One region of the Paenibacillus sp. NPDC057934 genome, then DNA from elsewhere that is predicted to be linked to it. Evidence: riboswitches for the same ligand, from Rfam matches in the RefSeq annotation. Region 1 holds a riboswitch; each other region holds the start of a gene.
The links. Region 1 has a riboswitch for cyclic di-AMP ahead of ACFVRY_RS00465 (C40 family peptidase). Riboswitches for the same ligand answer to the same signal wherever they lie in the genome.
Positions count from the first base shown of each region.

Region 2: it holds a riboswitch for cyclic di-AMP, as region 1 does, so the genes downstream of both, ACFVRY_RS29110 (C40 family peptidase) here and ACFVRY_RS00465 (C40 family peptidase) in region 1, are expected to answer to the same signal.
Region 3: it holds a riboswitch for cyclic di-AMP, as region 1 does, so the genes downstream of both, ACFVRY_RS19785 (TrkH family potassium uptake protein) here and ACFVRY_RS00465 (C40 family peptidase) in region 1, are expected to answer to the same signal.

Region 1 covers NZ_JBHVPB010000001.1:102,580-110,097, forward strand. Annotated here, with positions in the region: gene ACFVRY_RS00455 (DEAD/DEAH box helicase) at 1-353, opposite strand, end outside; gene ACFVRY_RS00460 (SDR family oxidoreductase) at 776-1,537, shown strand; cyclic di-AMP (ydaO/yuaA leader) riboswitch at 1,987-2,123, shown strand; gene ACFVRY_RS00465 (C40 family peptidase) at 2,128-2,601, shown strand; gene ACFVRY_RS00470 (SDR family oxidoreductase) at 2,687-3,415, opposite strand; gene ACFVRY_RS00475 (winged helix-turn-helix transcriptional regulator) at 3,589-3,960, shown strand; gene thiD (bifunctional hydroxymethylpyrimidine kinase/phosphomethylpyrimidine kinase) at 4,141-4,953, opposite strand; gene ACFVRY_RS00485 (CidA/LrgA family protein) at 5,151-5,555, shown strand; gene ACFVRY_RS00490 (LrgB family protein) at 5,555-6,241, shown strand; gene ACFVRY_RS00495 (glycoside hydrolase family 30 protein) at 6,299-7,518, opposite strand, start outside.
Region 2 covers NZ_JBHVPB010000022.1:14,349-21,866, reverse strand. Annotated here, with positions in the region: gene ACFVRY_RS29125 (M1 family metallopeptidase) at 105-2,114, shown strand; gene ACFVRY_RS29120 (hypothetical protein) at 2,126-2,956, shown strand; cyclic di-AMP (ydaO/yuaA leader) riboswitch at 3,175-3,312, shown strand; gene ACFVRY_RS29115 (C40 family peptidase) at 3,316-3,798, shown strand; cyclic di-AMP (ydaO/yuaA leader) riboswitch at 4,178-4,319, shown strand; gene ACFVRY_RS29110 (C40 family peptidase) at 4,324-4,818, shown strand; gene ACFVRY_RS29105 (GNAT family N-acetyltransferase) at 5,013-5,498, shown strand; gene ACFVRY_RS29100 (c-type cytochrome) at 5,625-5,981, shown strand; gene ACFVRY_RS29095 (4a-hydroxytetrahydrobiopterin dehydratase) at 6,099-6,386, opposite strand; gene ACFVRY_RS29090 (hypothetical protein) at 6,608-6,901, opposite strand; gene motA (flagellar motor stator protein MotA) at 7,106-7,518, shown strand, end outside.
Region 3 covers NZ_JBHVPB010000008.1:261,068-268,585, reverse strand. Annotated here, with positions in the region: gene ACFVRY_RS19800 (hypothetical protein) at 1-373, opposite strand, end outside; gene ACFVRY_RS19795 (ABC transporter ATP-binding protein) at 370-1,101, opposite strand; gene ACFVRY_RS19790 (GntR family transcriptional regulator) at 1,101-1,484, opposite strand; cyclic di-AMP (ydaO/yuaA leader) riboswitch at 1,754-1,931, shown strand; gene ACFVRY_RS19785 (TrkH family potassium uptake protein) at 2,046-3,383, shown strand; gene ACFVRY_RS19780 (potassium channel family protein) at 3,398-4,063, shown strand; gene ACFVRY_RS19775 (LysR family transcriptional regulator) at 4,132-5,034, opposite strand; gene ACFVRY_RS19770 (succinate dehydrogenase cytochrome b558 subunit) at 5,475-6,140, shown strand; gene sdhA (succinate dehydrogenase flavoprotein subunit) at 6,251-7,518, shown strand, end outside.

The DNA of each region.
Region 1 (7,518 bases):
TCTTTGAGGATCAGCCCGGCTTCGATTGTTTTACCAAGTCCAACCTCATCGGCGAGAATGGCTCGTCCCGACATTTGGAATAGCACCTTATGGGCAGTATCGATTTGGTGGGGAAGCGGGGACAGTCCGGACAAGTGCTTCATACATTGCAACTCGTCGAAGCTACTTACCAGACCGGCTTCTTCGCCCTGCACGGCCAGCTGAGATAGTCGCCAGTCGCCCCAGGGTCCGCCTTTATCGAGCTTTGACTCCAAATCCTGTAGCCAGTTCCGGTTGAAAGAAAGAGGAACAGGCAGCACGGGCGCAGGCTGACTCGCCCCAGCGGGCAGAGAATTACGGAATAATTGCGTCATACAGCATTCTCCTCTCGCAGTGATTCATATCGAATGTGTAAGAGTAGTATGCGCGGAAAAGAGAGGATTCATAACCCGGGGAGAGTAAAAGCGGGAGAAGGGGAGTAGGGGATTGCGCTGTCCAGCGGATATATGGAGCGTTCGCGGAAGGATAGCCGCATGTGGGGTGAATTACAGTTCTAGAGGTTCTGCCAGATAGTATGCATATTGAACCCCAATATAATCTGAGATAAAACCCATGATCCGCTCTAGCTATTTCGTATTGACTATTGGCGGAACTCTCATACTTTACCGATCGTTCTCAATATGGTATGATGCATTTGAGACGGGAACATTAGCATGTCAGATCGTAAGTGAGATAGATATTTTTTTAATAATATTGAGAATGATCATTCTCGAAAATAAAAGGAGATGGATTCAATATGACAACACAAGATCAAAAGGGAAAAGTGGCATTGATTACAGGCGCTACTCGTGGAATTGGTGTGGAAACTGCTCGTGGGCTTGGCAAATTGGGAGCTACCGTAATTATCGGCGCCCGCGATGCGGATAAAGGACAAGCTGTTGCAGCGGAACTGAAACAAGAAGGATTAGATGTAGTGAGCGTAAAAATTGACGTGAATACCATTTCAGATCATGCTACCGTGTATGACTACATTGAGAAAAACTTTGGGAAACTAGATATATTAATTAATAATGCGGGGATCTTACTGGATGAAGAAAGTGTATCAGTCGAAGTTGTTAACCGTACAAGTACACTTCCAATTGAACTACTTAGAGAAACGTTTAATGTTAACTTTTTCTCACTGATCCAGCTGACACAAACGTTACTGCCGCTTATCCGTAAATCTGAAGCAGGGCGTATTGTAAATCTGTCCAGTGTTCTCGGTTCTCTGACTGTCCATTCAGATCCTGCTGCTCCAATTTATTCAATGAAGACATTTGCATATAATGCTTCTAAAACAGCCTTGAATGCATTTACTGTTCATTTAGCACACGAACTGAAGGACACGCCGATCAAGGTGAATTCCGTTCATCCGGGTTGGGTCCGCACTGGACTTGGAGGAGAGAAAGCCTCTTTGGATGAAAGAGAAGGAAGTCTGACCAGTATTAAGTTTGCTACACTGCCAGCCGATGGTCCAACAGGCGGGTTCTATCACCAAGACCAGCAACTGCCTTGGTAATAGCGATTTAAGATTTCTAACTTTCTGTTATTGATTATACTTGTAATTAAAAGACGCTATCATTCCAATTCTTTGGTGCTTGTAGCGTCTTTTTGCTATTCCGAAAATGTACCCTGAATCAGAGGTCGCCACCTATAAAACCTGGAAATGAAGATAGTTGTGACAAAATAACTGATATTATAATCTAATTAATCTCAAACCACAGTTACCCGCAGTGATTACAAGAATGTTACCAGTCTTTTACTTTCATATTCATGTACGCCTGCGGGACCGATAGAGGAAGAATTGATAGAAATATCAGGCCCGATTCCGCGAAAAATAACCGGTAAATAGCAGTATAATCTATAAATATGTAGAAAGAATGTGGGAGCAAATAAAGTTATGAATCTATCAAATAGCATTGACAGAAGGGGGACATCTATACTACTATACAAATAGTTACAAAATATTAATCAATGTTGCCGAATTTCAATCGTTGAAAACGGGGGAACCACATCTGGGTGAATTATTCCTGAAAGCAAGGGAATATAGGGAAACCTTTAACCGAACCCTCAGCTAACTCCGTAGGCATTTGAAGGGAGAATCACGGTCTGAAGAAGTTTATTGTTTCTGTACTTGGAGCCGCTATTCTATTAACTGCAGCAGCACCAGCCGCCTTTGCCAGTGACGTTAAGATCGAGAATGAAGTGAACCAACTCCTTGGTACTCCTTATGTATGGGGAGGCACAACAGCAGCGGGTTTTGATTGTTCCGGATTTATTTTATACATATTCAATAAGTTCAATGCCGGAGATCTTCCGCGTACCTCGCAGTCCCAAGCTAAAGCTGGAACAGCTGTAGCTAAAGAAGATCTTCGTGTCGGAGATTTAGTATTCTTTAATACCCTCGGTAACGGAATTTCTCATGCGGGTATTTATATCGGTGATGGTGAGTTCGCTCATTCCTCCAGCAGCAAGGGCGTTCGCATCAGCAAATTGTCGGAATCGTATTATGCTGATCGTTATGTTACCGCACGCCGTGTCGTGAGTGAGACAAGCTATCTGGCCATGACTGGACAGAAGTAATCCAGGAAATACATAAAAGGTGCCCCGAATTAGCTAGCTTTCTGGCTGTTCGGGGCACCTTTTATTTTGAGAGTATGCTAGGAGATTAGCGTAAAATATAGCCGCCGTCTGGGAACAGGGTGCTGCCGGTGGTATATCCGTTCGTCATCAGATATACGACAGTATGTGCGGCTTCTGCGGCTGTGCCGATCCGGCCGAGCAGGTTGATTTTGGCATAGGCGTTATAGGATTCATCCCGAACTGCCTGTTCGGCGCCATCCCAGTTAAATTCTGTGTGGATCGTTCCCGGGGAAATGACATTGACCCGAATAGGGGCCAGCTCCACCGCCAGTGCTTTACCCAGACTTTCGATGGCTCCATTGCAGGCAGCGTAGGAAGCGCCATCTGTGAGCGGTCTTTGCCCAAAGGCACCGGACATCAGTACGACCGATCCATTCGGGCGCATCTGCGGGGCAGCATATTTTACAGTATTGTATTGTGGCCAGAATTTGGCGTCAAAACAACTGCGGGCAACCTCCGCACTTGACGTAATCGGCCCTCTGACATAGCTGGCACCAGGCGTGAACAGATGATCGAACGGACCCACTTGCTCGAAAAAGGATTTCAGCTGTTCCTCATCTTTGTTATCCAATGTGTATATTTCCACGGAGTCTGCGCCCAGTCTCTCCTTGGCTAGTTCCAGTTTGTCCAAGGACCGACCTGCCAGAACGACGAATGCACCTTGCTCCACCGCTTGCTTGGCCGTTGCGAGGCCAATCCCGGAGCTTCCTCCTATAATAACGACCCGTTGATTTTGTAAAGTAAGAGTTGACATGATAGGTTGTTCTCCTTTATTCGTATGTTAGTTTCTATTCTATTATTGGGTAAAATAACGGCGCTGCACAGTACGCACTTTATTCGTACCCGGTACGAAAATTCGTACTATTTAGGAGAGACGTGCAATGGAGGGGCGTCACAGGTATGATGAAGAGAACAGGAGAGGTGATGATGATGAAACGAAATTCGCAGGAACCCAGACTGACAGGCGTTCTGGCAACCTTGGATGTCATTGGGGGCAAATGGAAGCCGCTGATCCTGTTCATGCTGCTGGTGGACGGGACGCAGCGGTTCGGGGAACTGCGGCGGAGGATACCGGACGTGTCCCAAGGCACGCTCACAAAGCAGCTACGGGAGCTGGAGGAGGACGGGCTCATTGACCGGATCTTTTATCAGGAGATGCCTCCACGCGTGGAATACAGCCTTTCTGAGCATGGCAGGACGATTGCTGTGGTGTTGGACAGTATGTGTGGTTGGGGGAGAAGCCATCTCAGCTTCGTAAATGAACGTGAAGGTGCCGAGACGACTGTCAGGGAGAACTGAGGGGACGGTAGCCTGAGGAAAATAGCCTGTAGGGCACATTTAGCCGGATAGGGTGTCTACAATCTCGTTAACAAGTTAAAAGCTGCTGAACAGCTTGCTATAGCCGTATAAAAAGAGCAGAGCCGAGGATGTCGGCTCTGCTCTTTTGGATGACAGGATTATTCGCCAGATGGGCGAGACCTATTGTTCCAGGCGGTGGCCGCCGTGGAAGACTGGTCCTACGTACTGGTTGAACGCGAATCCGTTGCGAATGGCCGCAGAGACGAAGTCTTTCGCTGTGGCAACCGCTTCGTCTACGGTCAGGCCGTTCGCCAGTCCACCGGTAATCGCAGCCGCAAAGGTGCAGCCTGCGCCGTGGTTATGCGCCGGTTCGATTTTATCTGCTTCGAAGACGGTGTAGTCTGTACCGTTAAAGAAGACGTCGATCGCTTTGGAGCCATCCAGCGCCTTACCGCCCTTGACTACAACATTGCGGGCACCTAGTCCGTGGATCAATCGTGCAGCTTCTTTCATATCTTCGATAGTAGTGAGTTTGCCGAGACCAGACAATACACCTGCTTCAAACAGGTTAGGTGTAACTACGGTGGCCAGAGGCAGCAGCAAATCGCGGATCGCTTGCGCGCTCTCCGGGTTCAGTACCTCGTCTTCACCTTTGCAGACCATAACAGGATCAATGACAACATTGCTCTGCAGATTCTCACGGATCGCTTGCTCGGCTACCTTAACGATTTCTACACTGCCCAGCATGCCGGTCTTCATGGCATGAACTGGACCGCCAGCGAAAATGGTTTTGAGCTGCTCGGCAACGATAGCGGCATCCACCGGATAGACATTATGGTGCCAGCCGTTGTCCGGGTCCATTGTTACAATGGTGGTCAGCGCGCTGAAGCCGTACGTTCCATATTCCTCAAAAGTTTTCAGGTCAGCCTGAATGCCAGCGCCCCCGCTGGAGTCACTACCGGCAATGGTTAAAGTCTTGATTATTTTTGACAATGCAAACGTCCCCTTCTTCTATGTCTCAATTCATAAGTACGAATTGAATTGATTATAACAAAAATCGGCACTTAGTGAAAATACATCAGAGTTTCATATTATACATTGAAAAAATCATGAAATCTCTGTTAGTCTGATAGAGTCCATTTTTTACAATAACATAAGGATAGTTTACACTGTGAAGGGACTTTTGTCTGATGAAGATTGTGCGAATTATTGCTCAGGTGGTACTGCTGTACTTATTCTCCCTGGCTGGCGAGGCTGTGAAGCAGCTTTTGCATCTTCCCATACCGGGAAGTATTATCGGCCTGTTGCTTCTATTTATTCTGTTGTTGTGCCGGGTTGTGCCTGTCCGCTGGATTGAGCACGGGTCTGCGGCGATCCTGGCATATCTTCCTTTGTTTTTTATTCCCGCTACAGCTGGCATTGTCAATCACTTGAGTCTGTTTAGTGGAAAAGGGCTGCTGCTGATTGTAGTGCTGATCTTGAGTACGGCCGTCACAATCGGTGCGGCGGCGCATTCCAGCAGATGGTTTGCCAGATGGAGCATGGATGTACCAAGGAACCTGCCAGGTACGGAAGAGAAAGGGAAGGAAGCTTGATGATTCTGACTGCGATTGCAATTGTATTTTTCAATGTAAGCATATATGTAGTGATGGCCTTGATCTATAAAAGATTTCGCATCCCTGTTCTAATGCCAGCCTTAACGGCGACGTTCATGGTCGTCGTCCTGCTGTTGTACTTTGAAATTCCCTACGATACCTACATGATCGGCGGACAGTGGATTAACAAGCTGCTGGGTCCCGCAGTGGTGTCTTTAGCTTATCCGCTCTATAACCAGCGTCATGTGCTGCGTCGTAACCTTCCAGCGGTTCTGGGAGGCACGCTAACTGGACTCTTAGTAGGCATGTTCAGTGGAATCCTGCTTGCTCTGCTAATGGGCTTTCCGAAGCAGTATATTCTGTCCCTTCTGCCTAAGTCCATCACGACTCCAGTAGCGATCCAGATCTCTGGCAGCTTGGGTGGGGAGTCGTCCCTGACGTCTGTCTTTGTTATGATTGCTGGATTTACCGGTGCCATTGCCGGTCCGTACATCCTGAAGCTGTTCAGAGTCCGTAGCGAGATTGGAATTGGGATTGGTCTAGGAACGGCCTCTCATGCACTGGGAACGGCTAAGGCGCTGGAGTATGGAGAACAGTCCTTGTCCATGAGCTCGGTAGCGATGACCGTATGCGCCATTGCAGGTTCCTTCACTGCTCCACTGGTGGCCTGGCTGCTGTATCACTAGCGACATAGAAAACGGGTACCGTCCTAATCATAAGGAGGGTACCCGTTTTCTTGTTCACTATTTGAACAATAGAGTCTGGATCGCATGACCCGGAATGGAGGTCTCAGCCAGCTGTTCACGGCAACGGAGGGTGAACGGCAGCTCATTGTCCGTCCGGTTCAAGACGACAACGGCAATGGTTCCGTCTGGGTTGCGGAACGCCGTTGTCTCCAGATGATCGGTGTACTTGGAGCTTCCAATGCGCTTGGCGCCTGGACGAATATATTTACTGAAATGCCCGATGTAGTAGTAGGAGCTCTCAAAGATGAGTTCATCCTGTACGGTGTCGCCAATAATCGGGGCGTCGCAGAAGTTGCCTACATGGTTAGGACCACCTTGCTCGTCGAGCAGGATATTCCAGTCGGTCCAAGTGGACATCCAATTGTTCAGGTTACCGATGATGTCATGGCCATAACGCTCGCCTGTCTTCCAGGAACCGAGGTGAACGCCACCTTCTTGACAACCTTCGCTGAAGAAGAGTTTCTTATCCGGGAAGCGGTCATGTACCGCAGACAACGCTTCAAAGTGATCTCCGGAGTACCAGTGGAAGCAGATGCCCCAGATGTACTTGGATGCGGCTTGGTCTTCAAAAGCAACCTTGGCACGATCATAGACACGTTCCTTGTTGTGATCCCAGATCAATACCTTAACGTGGGACAAGCCGGCTTTTTCCAGTGCAGGTCCGAGATAATCGCGGACAAAATCCTTTTCTTCTTCAGCGGTGTAGATACAGGAATCCCAAATTTGTTGTGCTTTGGCTTCATTCTGTACGCTGACTCCCCAGATATCGATGCCTTCTTCGGCATAAGCTTGGATGTATTTAACGAAAAGGTTGGCCCAGGCTTCTCTGTATTCCGGTTTGAGCTTGCCGCCATTGTTCATTTCGCCATTCGTCTTCATGAAGGCTGGAGGGCTCCATGGTGAGGAGAAGAGACGGAAGTCTGAACCTACAGCATTGGAAGCGCGCTTAATCAGCGGAATAATGGACGTGTGGTCACGGGAAATATCGAAAGTTGTCAATTCGGCATCTTGCTCTTCTACATAAGTGTAGTTGCCTAGTGAGAAGTCACAGCTTTGAATATGCGAGCGGCACAGAGTGTAGCCAATGCCTTGCTCCCGATCGAAATAAGCATCAATGACTTTCTTCTGGTTCTCTTCGCTAAGCTTCGCCAGCGTTACTGCCGAAGCTTCGGTAAGTGCACCGCCAAAGCCTTCAATTTCTTGATATTCAAGATCAT
Region 2 (7,518 bases), on a different contig from region 1:
GATGCACGTCCTTCCTCTTACGAATAATTTAATTTTAGCTAATAATCTCGCGATTGCAAACATATACATCCCGTAGATGCTTGTCAACGGGAGGGAATCACAGTATGAAGCCACCGACATTTCGAACCAAAATCAGCATTCTGGCTCTGGCCGCCCTAACGCTGCTGGGCGGGAGCTTGTGGAGCTACCCAGGTGCAAGCCCTGCCTTGGCAGGCATGTCTGCCCAAAAAGCGGCCAAGTCCCCCGCAATCTCGCCCGGCAAGGGCACTGCGCAGCAGGCATTCCCGGAGAGCGCACCTGTCCCCGTGTCCGAGGCGCTAAGCCAAAGAGTCGCCGAGTACCATCTCGACGTGAAACTTGACCCGGCGACTGCCACCTTAAAAGGCGCGGAGACGGTAACCTGGAACCATCCCGGCCGTAAGCCTGTCAGCGATCTGTATTTCCATCTCTACCCCAATGCCTTCGAATCCCGCAATACGACTTTTATGAAAGAATCCGGCGGTGAGCTCCGAAGTGACAAGATGCCCGAGAATGGGTTCGGCAGCATGACCCTGACGGATGTACGAACCACAGAAGGCACCTCTCTCATCCAGAGAGTGCAGTATGTTCAACCCGATGACGGGAATATCAATGACCGTACATTGGTGAAGGTGCATCTGCCGGAACCCGTGAACGGTGGGGAAAGTGTGACCCTCAAACTTCAATTTGAGGTCAAGCTACCCAAAGTATTCGCCCGGATGGGGATCTCGGGAAACTTCGTTATGGCCGGACAATGGTTTCCCAAGATTAGCGTCTATGAACCCGCCGGAACCCGCGGAGTAGTCCAGGAAGGCTGGAATCTGCATCAGTACCACGGGACATCGGAATTCTACAGCGATTTTGGCATATACAACGTGACTCTAACTGTGCCTCCTGAATATACCGTTGCTGCCACGGGATTCCCGGTGAAGACGGCTAAACTGAAGCAGAATCAGAAAATTTATCAATTCTACGCTGACGACGTCCATGATTTTGCCTGGGCTGCGTCGCCTGATTTTGTGGTCGCTGAGGAGGCCTTCTCCACGCCAGAGGTTCCAGGCGTGCGGATCAAGCTATATCTGGACCCGCTGCATAAAGACCTCAAGGAGCGTTATTTCCAAGCTGCGAAGGCTGCCCTAAGCGCGTTTAGTAAATGGTACGGGCCGTATCCTTATTCCACACTTTCAATAGTGGTTCCGCCCAAGGATGCCAATGGGGCTGGGGGGATGGAATATCCAACACTGATCACGGCCTTTGGTGCATCCGAGTCTTCCCCAGACACCTCATTGGAACGAACAGTGGTCCACGAGATAGGCCATCAATATTTCTATGGCATGGTAGCCAGCAACGAATTTGAGGAAGCCTGGCTGGATGAGAGTTTCACCTCCTATGCCGAAGACCGCCTAATGGAGCAAGAGTATGGTGTGGTAGCCAACCTGCCCATTCAGGCCAGTCTGGTGACTTCTCCTCAGGCTCTCACACTAGAAACCTGGAAATATAGCGGAGCAGATGCTTATACCCAAAATGTGTATCTCCGTGGCAAATTAGTGCTGAAAGACATCGAACGGCAAGTAGGTACTAAAACTATGGATACCATCCTATCCACCTATACGAATAAATACCGGTTCCGCCACCCCTCTACCCGTGATTTTCAGAAGGTCGTAGAGAACGTGACCAAGAAATCATGGCAGAACTATTTCGACCTTTATATCTATGACGGCGGAGCCCCTGATTTCTCGATCGACGATATCCAGATGCGTACCAAAGAAAATGCCGGTACCGGCCAAGGCTATGAATCCATCGTAAAGGTGAGTAACAGAGGCAGCCACTACGCGAATGTCCCCATTAGATTTACCTTCTCTGATGGCCACACTGTGGAGCGAGTCTGGAATGGGGACAACAAGAATACAGCGTTCCAGTTGATCTCCAGCTCCCCACTATTGTCCGCAGAGATCGATCCCCAGCACACCCTTCTGCTGGAGAACAAACATATCAACAATTTCAGGCTAGCGGAGATCAAGCCGGATACCCTCTCCCGCTGGACGCTAACCTTGTCAAAACTGCTTGAAACTGTGCTTGGAACTCTGGTCTGGTGAGGTGGATGGGCTTGAAAACATCAATTATTCGCGGTTGGCAAAGTTTGAAGGAACAAACTTATATTCTGATCCTGCTATTCATCTACCGGCTGCTCTGGGGTTACTTTATGTATGGTTTCGTACGGGAGGCCGTAGTATCAGTCCTCCTGCGTTATCCTGAACACAACGCGGGGGGCAGCGGTATGTCCAGGCTGCTGTTCTACATCGAGGGTCAGCATAGTCTTACCTCGGACCCTGACGTACAGCGCTGGCTATGCATGCTGCTGGGGTTGACCGTGCTGCGACTGCTCATTTCCCCGTTCATTCGGGCGGGTCTGCTGCATGAGCTGCATCAGGAGCGTTCAGGAGAACGCGGTCTGTTCTTTTTTCCCGGCATGAAGAAGCATGGTCTGTCCGTGCTGGTCTTCAGCCTGGTAGAGTGGCTATTCGCCCTTCTACCCGTTTACTGGTTCGCACCCAAGATATATACACTGCTGCTGTCATCTTTAATGGACTATAAGCTGCTGCTGAATGGCATTCCCTATATTCTGGTCTGGTGCGCCTATGTGTATGTTATCCGCTTGCTGTTGTTGTACATGCAGTTCGGCTATACGGCCGGGACTGGTATGTTCTCTTCCCTGCTAATCGCCCTACGGTGCTTCCTCACCGCGATAGGGGTATCGCTCGTAATGGGAGCAGGCAGTCTGCTTCTCTTGGTGATCTACGCTTTGGGGATTATTTACTTCCCAGGCCTGCCCGCACTCCTGATCCGCCAACTCCTTCCGCTCCCGTCCACACTGCTTAAATTGTGGGGCATAGCGGCTCAATATGACCTATGGAGGAGTAAAGCATTCCCACAATAAATTCGCCCCACTCAGGGCATATTAGAAGAGTCATTGTTCCTGGATAACAGGAGCCGCGACTCTTTTTTTGTCATCTTCAGCAGAGCGATTTGCAAAATGGTAACGGGTTTGATACAATGGCTTCTGTACTACTAGTAACAACTTTGTAATCTTTTGAAGGCACTTCTTAATAACTTCATTTATGTCATGTATGCAGTTGTCGATACGTCACACTTTAGGTGCATAAAACGCCGAATTCCTTGCACCGGGAAGTGGGGGAACCATATTTTGGGTGAATTGATCTCGTAAGAGAGGGATCATAGGGGACCTTCTACCGAACCCTTAAGCTAACCTCGCAGGCCTTGGAAGGAGTACATCTTTTGAACAGACAGAATTTCAAGAAAATCATTGTTACAGCCACACTGGGCTTGGCACTCGCCATCGGTATCGGAACCAATAGCGCTTCAGCAGACTCCAAAATGGACTCGGTTATCACAAAAACCCTCGGAACCTCCTATAAAACTGGAGGGACAAGCACTGCGGGATTTGATTGTTCTGGATTCACTACATATGTATACAAAAGCATCGGCATTTCGTTGCCGCGCACATCCCAATCGCAATATAGCGCAGGTACCTCCATCTCTCGCAGTCAAATGCGGCCCGGAGACCTCGTATTCTTCAACACACTTGGTAACGGTGTATCTCATGTCGGCATCTTCGTCGGAAATGGTAAATTTGCCCAATCGTCATCTTCACGTGGCGTCATTATTAGCTCACTGAGTGAGAAATACTGGGCTGACCGCTACATTGGTGCCAAACGCATCATGAGCACAACTGCTTATAAAGCGGTTGCCTACGACTAAACAAACCTCTACACTACGACCATTCTATTTAACTTCATATCTATATTGTGCCTGGAGACTGATTATCATCATAGTCAATTTCCGGGTTTTTCCTATTTTATAGTATACGTATACACCTCAGGGGAGCAGATGAATCATCTTTGTGCCAAAAAACTCAATAAATTTTGGAAATTTCAGTTTGTCCTCTATTTTCAACGTTAATAGTGAGAATCCGCTCTTAAAATCCCATTTTTTGCGTACAAATATGCTATAAATGATTGCCAAGCGACGCTGTGTTTGTTACAATTAGCGCAGTGAGTTTTTAGTAACATTTTTGTAATTATTGAGTCACCTTTTTATAAGGTTTTGTCATGTATTCATATAGCAGTCTAATTCTAATCAACAGTATATGCCGAGTTCCCTAACCATTAGGGAAACGGGGGAACCACTTTGGGTGAATTGACCTCCTGTTCGAAGAGGGGTCATAGGGGACCTTCAACCGAACCCTTAAGCTAACCTCGTAGGCATTGGAAGGGGTTTACACTTTTGAAGAAGAAATTAGCAGCAGCAGTGCTTGGCTTTTCTATGATGCTTACCGCTATTGGAGCAGGAAGCGCTTTCGCCGATTCCAAGATGGATAAGGTGATTGACAAGGCTATCGGCACCAAGTACGTAGCTGGTGGCACGTCTACAAGTGGATTTGATTGCTCTGGTTTTACAATGTTTGTCTTCAACAAGATTGGTATTGATCTGCCACACCAATCCGGTTCCCAATATCAGATGGGCTCCACGGTGTCACGTGACGAACTTAGAGCAGGCGACCTGGTATTCTTCAATACCAGTGGCAAAGGAATCTCCCACGTTGGCGTTTATGTTGGCGAAGGCAAATTCGCCCATGCTTCATCTTCTCGTGGTGTAACGATCAGTTCATTGAGCGAGAGCTATTATGTTAGTCGTTATGTGGGTGCTAAACGCGTGATGAGTACGGATGCTTATCAGGCGCTTGCAACGGATACTCAAGATTTTGACGATGTACAATAAGTTATAAGTGAGTCCTTTTCCCGATTTTATCGAAATCTGGAGAAGGGCTTTTTTTGTCGTCTCTGTTACTCTTCATTACCCTTCCTGAAATTCACCAAACAACATTTTCCCGACTTTCTGCGCCCGATCTTATGCTTTTTGTATATAATTAAATTATAGAACTTTATCCTATGGAAAGGAGGACTCACGATCCTATGATTCATTTACCTGTTACGTTCCATGTGGTACCCATGGAGAACAGCCATGCTGAAGACATCTGCCAATGGAGCTATGAGCCTCCTTACAATATATATGGCTGGATGCCCTGGAAACAGATGGAGGAGCTCGGCATTGAGTTTGGCGATCCTCAGCTGCGTAGTGAGCAGTATGTATCTGTGCTGAACGATGAAGGCGATCTCTGCGGCTTCGCACAGCTGTTCCCGATGGAAGGTGTAGTACGTTTGGGGATCGGTATGCGTCCTGAGCTTTGCGGTCACGGAATGGGTCAGCACTTTGTCCGCGCCATTGTCCAAGCTGCAGTTCTGCGCTATCCTGGGCGGGAGGTTGATTTGGAGGTGCTGACCTGGAATCAGCGAGCCATACGGACTTACCAAAAGAGTGGTTTTACGATTTCAGACACTTATGAACGAATGACACCTACTGGAAGCAAACCATTTTATTGTATGGTCTATGAGAAATGATGCTATGTTATAGGAACTTTAAAGAAGTATCGCTTGGGCGTTCATTTTTTTGCCACAAATGCTATGATAACGCTTCACCTTCCGCTATAATATAGGGAGCAGCTTACATAGAAGGGACGATTGGGGATGCAAAAATGGATCATGAGCGGATTGTTTTTTGCCGCCTGCGCCTTTGCGGTAGTTCTAATGTTCACACTTCCAGGTAAAGAAGAGGTAGCTGAACAGAACAAGCCTACTATGCCTGAAATTCAGCTTGATGCCGCTAAGGCAGAAGCGACTGTGAAAGCCAATTGTATCACCTGCCATGGCGATCAGCTTCAAGGCGGGGTAGGACCTAGCTTGAAAAACGAAGGTGGCCAGCACGACGCTGCTGGGATTTACAGTATAGTAACCAAAGGACGGGGCCAAATGCCTTCCTTCAAGGAAAAGCTGGCGCCGGAGGAAATTGCGAACGTGGCCACATGGCTGGCTGAGAAGAAGTAAAGTGCCGCTGAGAGACAACACAAATACGCCCGTGACAGGATTTACATCCTGCTACACGGGCTTTTTCGCATGTATGAGTTACTGTACCATTGCTATGTTAAAGGAATACACGACAGGCTAGCGGGCCTTCTCGAAGGCTTCATTAAACTCTTGTGCACCACGAATGTCCAGCGGCGTAATTCCGCCATCTTCATGTGTCGTCAAGCGAAGCGTGACCGCTTTATAATCAATCGTAATATGCGGATGGTGGTCAAAAGCCTCAGCAATGGCGGCCACCGCATCGACGAAAGCAATTCCCTTCATATAATCGCTGAACATATATTTGCGTGTAATCGTATTTTTCACTAGCTTCCAGCCTTCCAGCTTGCCGATCTGCTCGATCAGTTCTTCCTCTGTAAGTAGCACATTGTTACCTCCCTTACTTAATTAGTAGCAAAGTTCCGATCGCCTTGTCTCTTTGCTTGTTTAAACAAAACATCCCTTAGCTTCTGAGGTCCAAGGGATGTGCCAGGATAAAGACAATTTTCGGTTTAATTGTATTCTTCAATCCCGGTAAATAGTACTTCGCTCCGTCAATTTTACCACGGGCGGCAGACTGCAGCAAATTCCGCTCTGCTATATTCCGATCAAACCAGGACAACAGAGGCCAAATCCTCTTCTCCGAGCAAAATATTGATCCGGTGTGTAGCCTTGTCGTAGATCACAACCCCGCTTCCCACCTCAATGACCGGTTCATTGCCCAGTGCATAGAACAGATCCTCAGCAAGCGCTTCCCATACCTCAAGCTTCGACTCCTGTGGCAGCTCCTGCCATTCCTCCGGGTCCATTTCAAAAAATAAAAATCCGTCGGTAATACGTCCGACGCCTTCGGTCAGTTCGTTCAAGATTTCTGCATAATCTCTACCATGTTTAACGCCCATGTGTATCACTCCGTTTTCTTCACTGATGAATAATAACTTACCTTATCCATTATAGCCGAAAAAATGACTTCACAAAAAAGGGAATGATGTCGATAAATAAGAATATAAGTTATTCCGTTTGGGTTAAGATGCCCTGCCGCGCTTCAAGGATGATCAACGCGGCGAAGTCGGATCACTTCTTAAATCTCATGGACGAGGTGCATAATGGAAATCTCAACAATAATCGGTCTAGTCTTTGGTCTGGTCGCTGTTCTTTGGGGGATGGTGCTAAAGGGCGCTCCTATCCAGAGTTTGGCCACTCCCGCTGCATACTTAATTATTTTATTGGGTACCGCCGCTTCAATCTTTATGGCTTTTCCATTTTCAGAAATCAAAAAGGTACCAAGCTTGTTCAAAATGATCTTTGTTAAAAAGAAAATGGTCAGCAAAGCGGAATTAATTACTACATTTATGGAATGGGCATCCATCACACGTCGCGAAGGTCTGCTGGCGCTGGAGTCCAAGGTTGATGAAATAGAGGATGGTTTCCTCCGGAACGGCATGCGGATGATTATCGACGGCAACGATCAGGAGTTTGTCCGCGATGTACTTATGGAGGATATCCGTGCTACTGAGGA
Region 3 (7,518 bases), on a different contig from region 1:
GTACATACAGTCCGATATTAGAAGCGATAACGATGGAAGCAAGATACAATCCATGCTTAAACAGGCTGATCGCCTTGGCATACAGCAGAAGCGTGCGGGAGTGCGGGAAATTCAGAATCCACTCCCGGCTACTATGGACTGTAAACAACAGCATATCCACTGAAGAAAGATACATAACGATCCCTATCATAAGAATGGTGCCTGCTGTAAAGGGACCTTGCAGAGAAGGCTGTCTGCTATGAAAGAGATACCATCCGATACCCAAGAGCAGAGTGAATAGCGCTACAGTAATCCCCCAAAAAGATTGTCTGCCCCATTTATACGGATTATAGCGGCTATACTCCAGATCTGTTAATGCTCTAAGCGTTGTCATGCGAACACTTCCCTGTAACGGGATTCAACGGACTGACCGGACTTACGGAGCTGTTCCACATCCTCAACACCTTGAATCCGTCCGTTACCGATTAGAATGAGGCGGTCAAACAGTAGCTCCATTTCCCGGATATCATGCGTAGCAATAAAAAAGGTACGCTCACCATCAGCCATCTCGCCCACAACTGTGGACGCAATTTCCTCTCTGGAAATAAGGTCCACGCCAGTGAAGGGCTCATCGAGTATGACTAACGGAGCTTTGCGGGACAGGCAGGTCAGCAGTTGCAGTCTGGCTTCTTCCCCGCGGGATAAGGTTGAGATACGGGATTCCCTCTTAACGGAAAGCTGACCCATTAGCTGCTCTGCCTTCACATTGTCCCAATCGGGATATATGCCTTCAGCAAAGTGAAGCCAGCGCCCTACAGTCAGCCATCCAGGCAGGCTGCTGCGGTCCGGCAGCAGGGATAATTGTCCTAGACGCTCTACACCGGCAGATTCGCCGAAAATCTTCACGGAGCCGGAGTCTGGTGTAGCCAGTCCGGTGATCAGACGTAATAGGGTAGACTTACCCGCACCGTTAGGACCGAGCAGTCCCGTGATACTGCCTTGGGGAATATGGAAACTTACGTCGTCCAGAATTGTTTTTTTCCTCGCGTGGAGGGTTAGGTTCTGACATTGCACGGCGGCCGTGTGTTCTGGCAGTGCAGAAATATCGTTATTCATACGCATCAAGATTCCTCCTTATCAAATTGCAGCATCTGCTCAACTGATAGCCCCAGGCTGTCACCCGCAGCTTTAAATTGTCGCACGGCCTCCAGGATCATTTCCTTGCGGGCCTCCCCGATGACATCCTGTTCTCTCGTAACAAAGGTACCCTGTCCACGATAGGTGACGATCAGGCCCATTCGCTCCAGCTCCTGATAGGTTCTTGCAGCTGTAGTGGGATTCACGCCTCGGTCGGCGGCCAAGTCCCTGACTGATGGCAGACGCGAGCCAAGTGGGATGAGACCAGTAACAATCCGGCCCCGGATGGCTTCGACGAATTGTTCATAGATGGGACGCGAGGGATTGATCTGAAATTGCTGTGGCAGCAGCTCCAAAGATTCTTCCATGTCTACCCCCTAGTAGGAATAATGTGTATGGGTATGGATCATACACTTGTTGTATGTAGTGTATCATTTCTCACCATACAATTTCAAGGTTTAAAAGTTCTACGTATTCATGAAACCGTGAAAAACGATGCAATCACAGGCAAGTCACGGAAAAGGAATGAGAACAGGGTCTCCTGCGTTCGCGGTCTCTCTTTAAGACATTATTTTATCCAAATATACTTAATAGTGTCTTTGTGATGTCAGGACAGAACGTATATAATTTGAATGCAATTAGATATAAGCCGAATTTCAATTGAAAACGGGGGAACCATAAGAAGTGAAAGGTGCTTGCAGACGTAAGTTTGAGCGCCGATCTTCAGGGGTGAATTTCGTTCCGGGAACGAATAGGGCAGCCTGCAGCCGCCCGAATCCGTCAGCTAACCTCGTAGGCTTCAGAACACTGCAGGAACCAAGGGGTAGAGGCATTGGTGTTCCAGTGCTTTTTTTGTTTGGCATTCTAATGGCATACACCGTCAATTTATTATAGTGAGAGGTGAGGATTTGGCTCCGCCATTCCCCAAGTTGAACCGTTTCACAATATTGAAGCTTTCCCCGCCCCAGACGCTGGTACTCGGTTTTGCGGCGATTATTTTGATTGGCACGCTGCTGCTGATGCTTCCGGTTTCCAGTCGGTCGGGACATTCATTAAATTTTATAGATGCGCTATTTACAGCAACTTCTGCTACCTGCGTTACCGGGTTGGTAGTCGTGGACACCGGTACGTATTTCTCCCTTTTCGGGCAGACCGTCATTATGCTCCTGATTCAGGTTGGCGGCCTGGGCTTCATGACGATGGCAACGCTCTTTGCTCTGGTGTTAAAGCGGAAAATCTCGCTGCGCGACCGGCTTATCCTACAAGAGGCCATGAATCAGAGCTCGATGGAAGGCATTGTACGGCTCATCCGCCGAGTACTGATCTATTCACTCATGATCGAGGGGAGTGCGGCACTGCTGCTGTCGATACGCTGGGCGTTTGATATGCCGCTCGGCAAGGCGATTTATTTTGGACTGTTCCACTCCATTTCCATGTTCAACAATGCAGGTTTTGACCTGTTCGGGCATTACAGTAGCCTGATGGGATATGTAAATGACCCTGTAGTGAATCTGATTGTTATGTTCCTGATTGTCACTGGTGGCCTTGGATTTATCGTAATTGCCGATATCGTCGATTACCGGCGCAAGCGCAGGTTGTCGCTGCACAGCAAGGTTGTATTATCCACAACCGCAGCGTTGATTTTGGCGGGGACGCTCGTGATTTTTGTATTTGAATTTACGAATCCGCGGAGCATGGGCTCCTTGAACATTGGCGGCAAAATACTGTCTGCATTCTTCCAGTCTGTCACACCCCGTACAGCTGGGGCTAATACGCTGGATATTTCCGGGCTGCGTCAGGCCACGCAATTTTTTATTGTGATTCTAATGTTTATCGGTGCTTCTCCCGGTTCTACCGGTGGCGGGATCAAAACAACGACTTTTACGCTCATGATTGGTGCCGTAATCTCTATGTTGCGTGGGCGTGAGGATATTGTATTCTTCCGTTACCGGCTGGCGCAGGAGCGGGTGTTCAAAGCACTGACCATTACCTTGCTCGCTCTCCTATTGATTGTCACTGTATCTATGGTGCTCTCGACGACCGAGGGACGCGACTTTTTAGAGATTCTGTTCGAGACGACATCGGCTTTCGCGACTGTGGGGCTGAGCATGGGATTGACGCCGGAGCTGTCGTTAGTTGGCAAAATCCTCATCTGTTTCACCATGTTTGCTGGCAGGCTGGGACTATTAACGCTGGCCTACGCACTTGGTCCAAAACAGGGTAAACCATTGTATCAGTATCCGGAAGGCAAAATGATTATTGGATAAGGAGTTATCGGGAGATGAAACCACAGCAATTTGTAGTAATTGGGCTGGGACGGTTCGGTTCAAGCTTGGCGCTTGAGCTGATGGATATGGGCTATGAGGTGCTCGGCGTGGACCATCTGGAAGAACGGGTGGAGGAGATGAGTGACAAGCTCACCCATGCGGTGATGGCGGATGCCACAGACGAGGGCATTTTGCGTTCGCTCGGTGTCAGAAATTTCGACTGCGGCATTGTAGCCATTGGCGATAATATGGAGCGTAGTATTCTGACAGCCATTCTGCTGAAGGAACTTGGCGTCAAGCAGGTGGTAGCCAAAGCCATATCTATTCTTCATGGACGTGCTTTGACCAAGCTGGGTGTGGACCGGGTGATTTTCCCGGAGCGGGATATGGGGATTCGGGTGGCTCACCAGTTGGTTACTCCCAATCTGCTGGATTATATCGAAATATCCAAGGATTATAAAATCGTCGAGATGAATGTTCCATCGTGCATGGATGGTAAGAGTTTGTCTCAGTTGAATACCCGTGCCAAATACGGATGTAGTATCATCGCCATCAACAGGGAGAGTGGAATTATCGTCGCTCCGACTGCGCTGGATTCCTTGCATGAAGGTGATATTATGGTCGTCATCGGCTCCAATGAGGGTATTGATCAATTTGAGGAAGAAGCGGTTAACCTGTAATTATATATCCCAAAAACCCGTCTGCGGCTTGTCCGCAGGCGGGTTTTTTTAAGACCAAAGGCCTCTTCTCAATCGGCCAGCTTTGGCAGGAACACTTCTTCTGTCACCTGCACCAGTGACCGGGCAGCACCGCTGAGCCCACCGCCGTCTCGGTAGATCAGACAGGTCGTCCGCTGGGTCTGCTCCAACTCCTTGATATGCAGCGAGACGAGCCCGCTACCATTAAGCAGTTCGGGACGCAGATAGGATTTGGGCAAGAGTGCCGCGGTCTTGGCCGTCGGCAGCAGCCGGACGATCGCCTCGAAAGAATCAATTTCCATACGCACATCGGGATCAATACCGCAACGCTGGAACAGGTCGTCGGTCAGGCGGCGGTACCAGGTTCCCTTCGAGAACAGGATCATCGGCAGGCGTGAGAGATGGTCCATGCTTAGCTTGGGCAGGAGCGTAAGAGGATGCTGACTGGAAACCACCAGGCGGAGCTGATCCTCGAAGAGCGGAATACAGCGTAGCCCAGGCTCCTGAATGGAGGAAGCAATAATCCCTACATCACACTTGCCCTCGCTGACCGAGGAGACGATCTCATGCGTCTTGCCAGTAATCAGCTTCAGTTCGGCAGCGGGATACTTCTCCATGTAGGTGTTGACCAGCGGCGGCAGTGTAGTCTGCAGCGTGGTCAGGCTGGCCCCCAGCGTAACAAGCTGAGGTTCGCCTTCTTTGAACTTTGAGAGCGCCTCCAGAAATTTGGATCGCTGCTGTCGCTGTTCTAGCGCATAGGTGTAAGCCAGACGGCCAACCTCGGTAAGTTCTAGGCGCTTGCCGTACCGGTTGAACAATGGGACACCGAGCCTCTCCTCCAGTTTGGAGATTTTGCGGGAAAGGGCGGGTTGTGACAGGTTAAGCTGGCGTGAAGCCCGGTTCAGGCTGGAATGCTCCACCACTGCCGCGAATATATCCAGATCGTCAAACATAGTGTCTTCCTCCCGTAATAATACAAGGTATGACTCTGTCAGGATTGTGCCTGATTCTGCCGGTATAAGAAGTGATAAAAAGCATAGAACAATTGAGGGCTGAATCACAGATAATTAGTGCTTTCAGGAATGAAAAGGGAAAAAAGTGCTGTAAATGATAATCATTATCATATAAAAAACATTCTTATGCATTAATTGTATAACGATTAATAATTATATTGCAATTCCCTTATAAGACAAAAAAGAGTAACATGAAAAGTGACACAAGATATTCACACTTTGTGAATAAATAATCAAAGTCCGGGAACACAAGGGATAGCGGCTTGCAAATCGGGAGATATCCTTTTTTCATGTCATCATGCGCTGTTTCAAGAAGTAGTCCCGGCGGTAAATGCTCATTAATGAAAACGCTGTTTTAATCGGAAAGGGGACACACCAGTATGAGAGGATTTTATTCCAGAAAGATTCATTCCTTGCTCGGCGTTATCCCGCTCGGGGGCTTTTTTCTTGAGCACATGCTGACGAATTTCTCGGCAGTTGAGGGTGGCGCTTCCGGTTTCACAGACAGTGTGCTGTGGCTGAACAGCCTGCCACTCGTCTTCTTCCTGGAATTGTTCGGTATATGGCTTCCCTTGCTGTATCACGGGGTATACGGTCTGTACATCGCCTACCAGTCGAAGCCGAACCTGAACCGTTTTAAGCTGGAACGCAACTGGCGATATACGCTGCAGCGGGTTACAGGCGTTATCACGTTTATCTTTATCGTCTGGCATGTGTTCGAGACCCGTTTCCAAGTGACGCTCGGCAATGTGAAGCATGAAGAGCTTGGCGGATTGATGCACAATATTGTAACTCAGCCGCTACTGCTTACATTCTACATCATCGCGATCGTGGCGGCGTCCTTCCACTTTGCTAACGGGCTGTGGTCGTTCCTGATCAGCTGGGGTATTACCGTCGGGCCGCGCTCGCAGCGTGTATCTTCCGTGATCTGCCTGGGGCTGTTCGTGATCGTAACCGTTATGTTCCTGGTATCGCTCGTTACTTTCCGTGACAGTGAGTTCCAGACAACTGCTACTGCTCTGCAATCATTGAAAACATTCATCTAAATTAAAGGTAGTCTTTCATATTTTCGGTAAGCGTGTGCTTTGGAAGCGGGTTTTGTACGAAGCTGATCGATGCGGCATATGCTGACAAAACTGTTAGGAGTGAACTTATCATGGCAACAGCAGACATCATTATCGTGGGCGGTGGTCTGGCCGGCTTGATGGCGACCATCAAGGCAGCTGAGTCCGGTGCGCATGTTCATCTATTCTCACTTGTCCCTGTCAAAAGATCACACTCTGTCTGCGCCCAAGGCGGCATCAATGGTGCCGTGAACACCAAGGGCGAGGGCGACTCGCCTTGGGAGCATTTTGACGATACGGTCTACGGTGGAGACTTCTTAGCGAACCAGCCGCCAGTCAAGGCGATGTGTGAAGCAGCGCCCGGCATTATCCACTTGATGGACCGGATGGGTGTCATGTTCAACCGTACGCCGGAAGGCTTGCTCGATTTCCGCCGGTTTGGCGGTACGAAGCGTCATCGGACGGCTTTTGCCGGAGCGACGACGGGTCAGCAGCTGCTGTACGCCCTTGACGAGCAGGTTCGCCGCTGGGAGGCGGAGGGTCTGGTTACTAAGAGCGAGAACTGGGAATTCCTCTCGGCCATTATTGATAACGACGGCGTCTGCCGCGGGATCAGTGCCCAGAATCTGAAGACGATGGAAATCGAGACTTTCCCGGCGGATGCAGTCATTCTAGCCAGCGGCGGTCCCGGCATTATTTTCGGCAAAACGACCAACTCTGTCATTAACACAGGTACCGCGGCCAGTGCTGTGTACCAACAGGGTGTGCATTACGCGAACGGCGAGTTCATTCAGATTCACCCTACGGCCATTCCGGGCGACGACAAGCTGCGGCTGATGTCGGAATCTGCGCGTGGGGAGGGCGGACGGATCTGGACTTACAAGGACGGCAAACCGTGGTATTTCCTCGAAGAAAAATACCCGGCGTATGGTAACCTGGTGCCGCGTGATATCGCAACTCGTGAAATTTTCAATGTTTGTGTGGATCAAGGTCTCGGGATTAATGGAGAGAACATGGTCTATCTCGATCTCTCCCACAAAGATCCGAAGGAACTGGACGTTAAGCTCGGCGGGATTATCGAAATCTATGAGAAGTTCATGGGCGATGATCCACGCAAGATTCCAATGAAAATCTTCCCGGCGGTCCACTATTCCATGGGCGGCATGTGGGTCGATTACAACCAGATGACGAACATTCCGGGCCTCTTCGCGGCAGGGGAATGTGAGTACCAATACCATGGAGCGAATCGTCTCGGGGCGAACTCGCTGGTATCCGCCATTTACGGTGGAATGGTCGCCGGACCGAAGGCAGTTGAATATATTAAAGGCTTGAAGAAATCGGTGCAGGATATCTCCTCTAC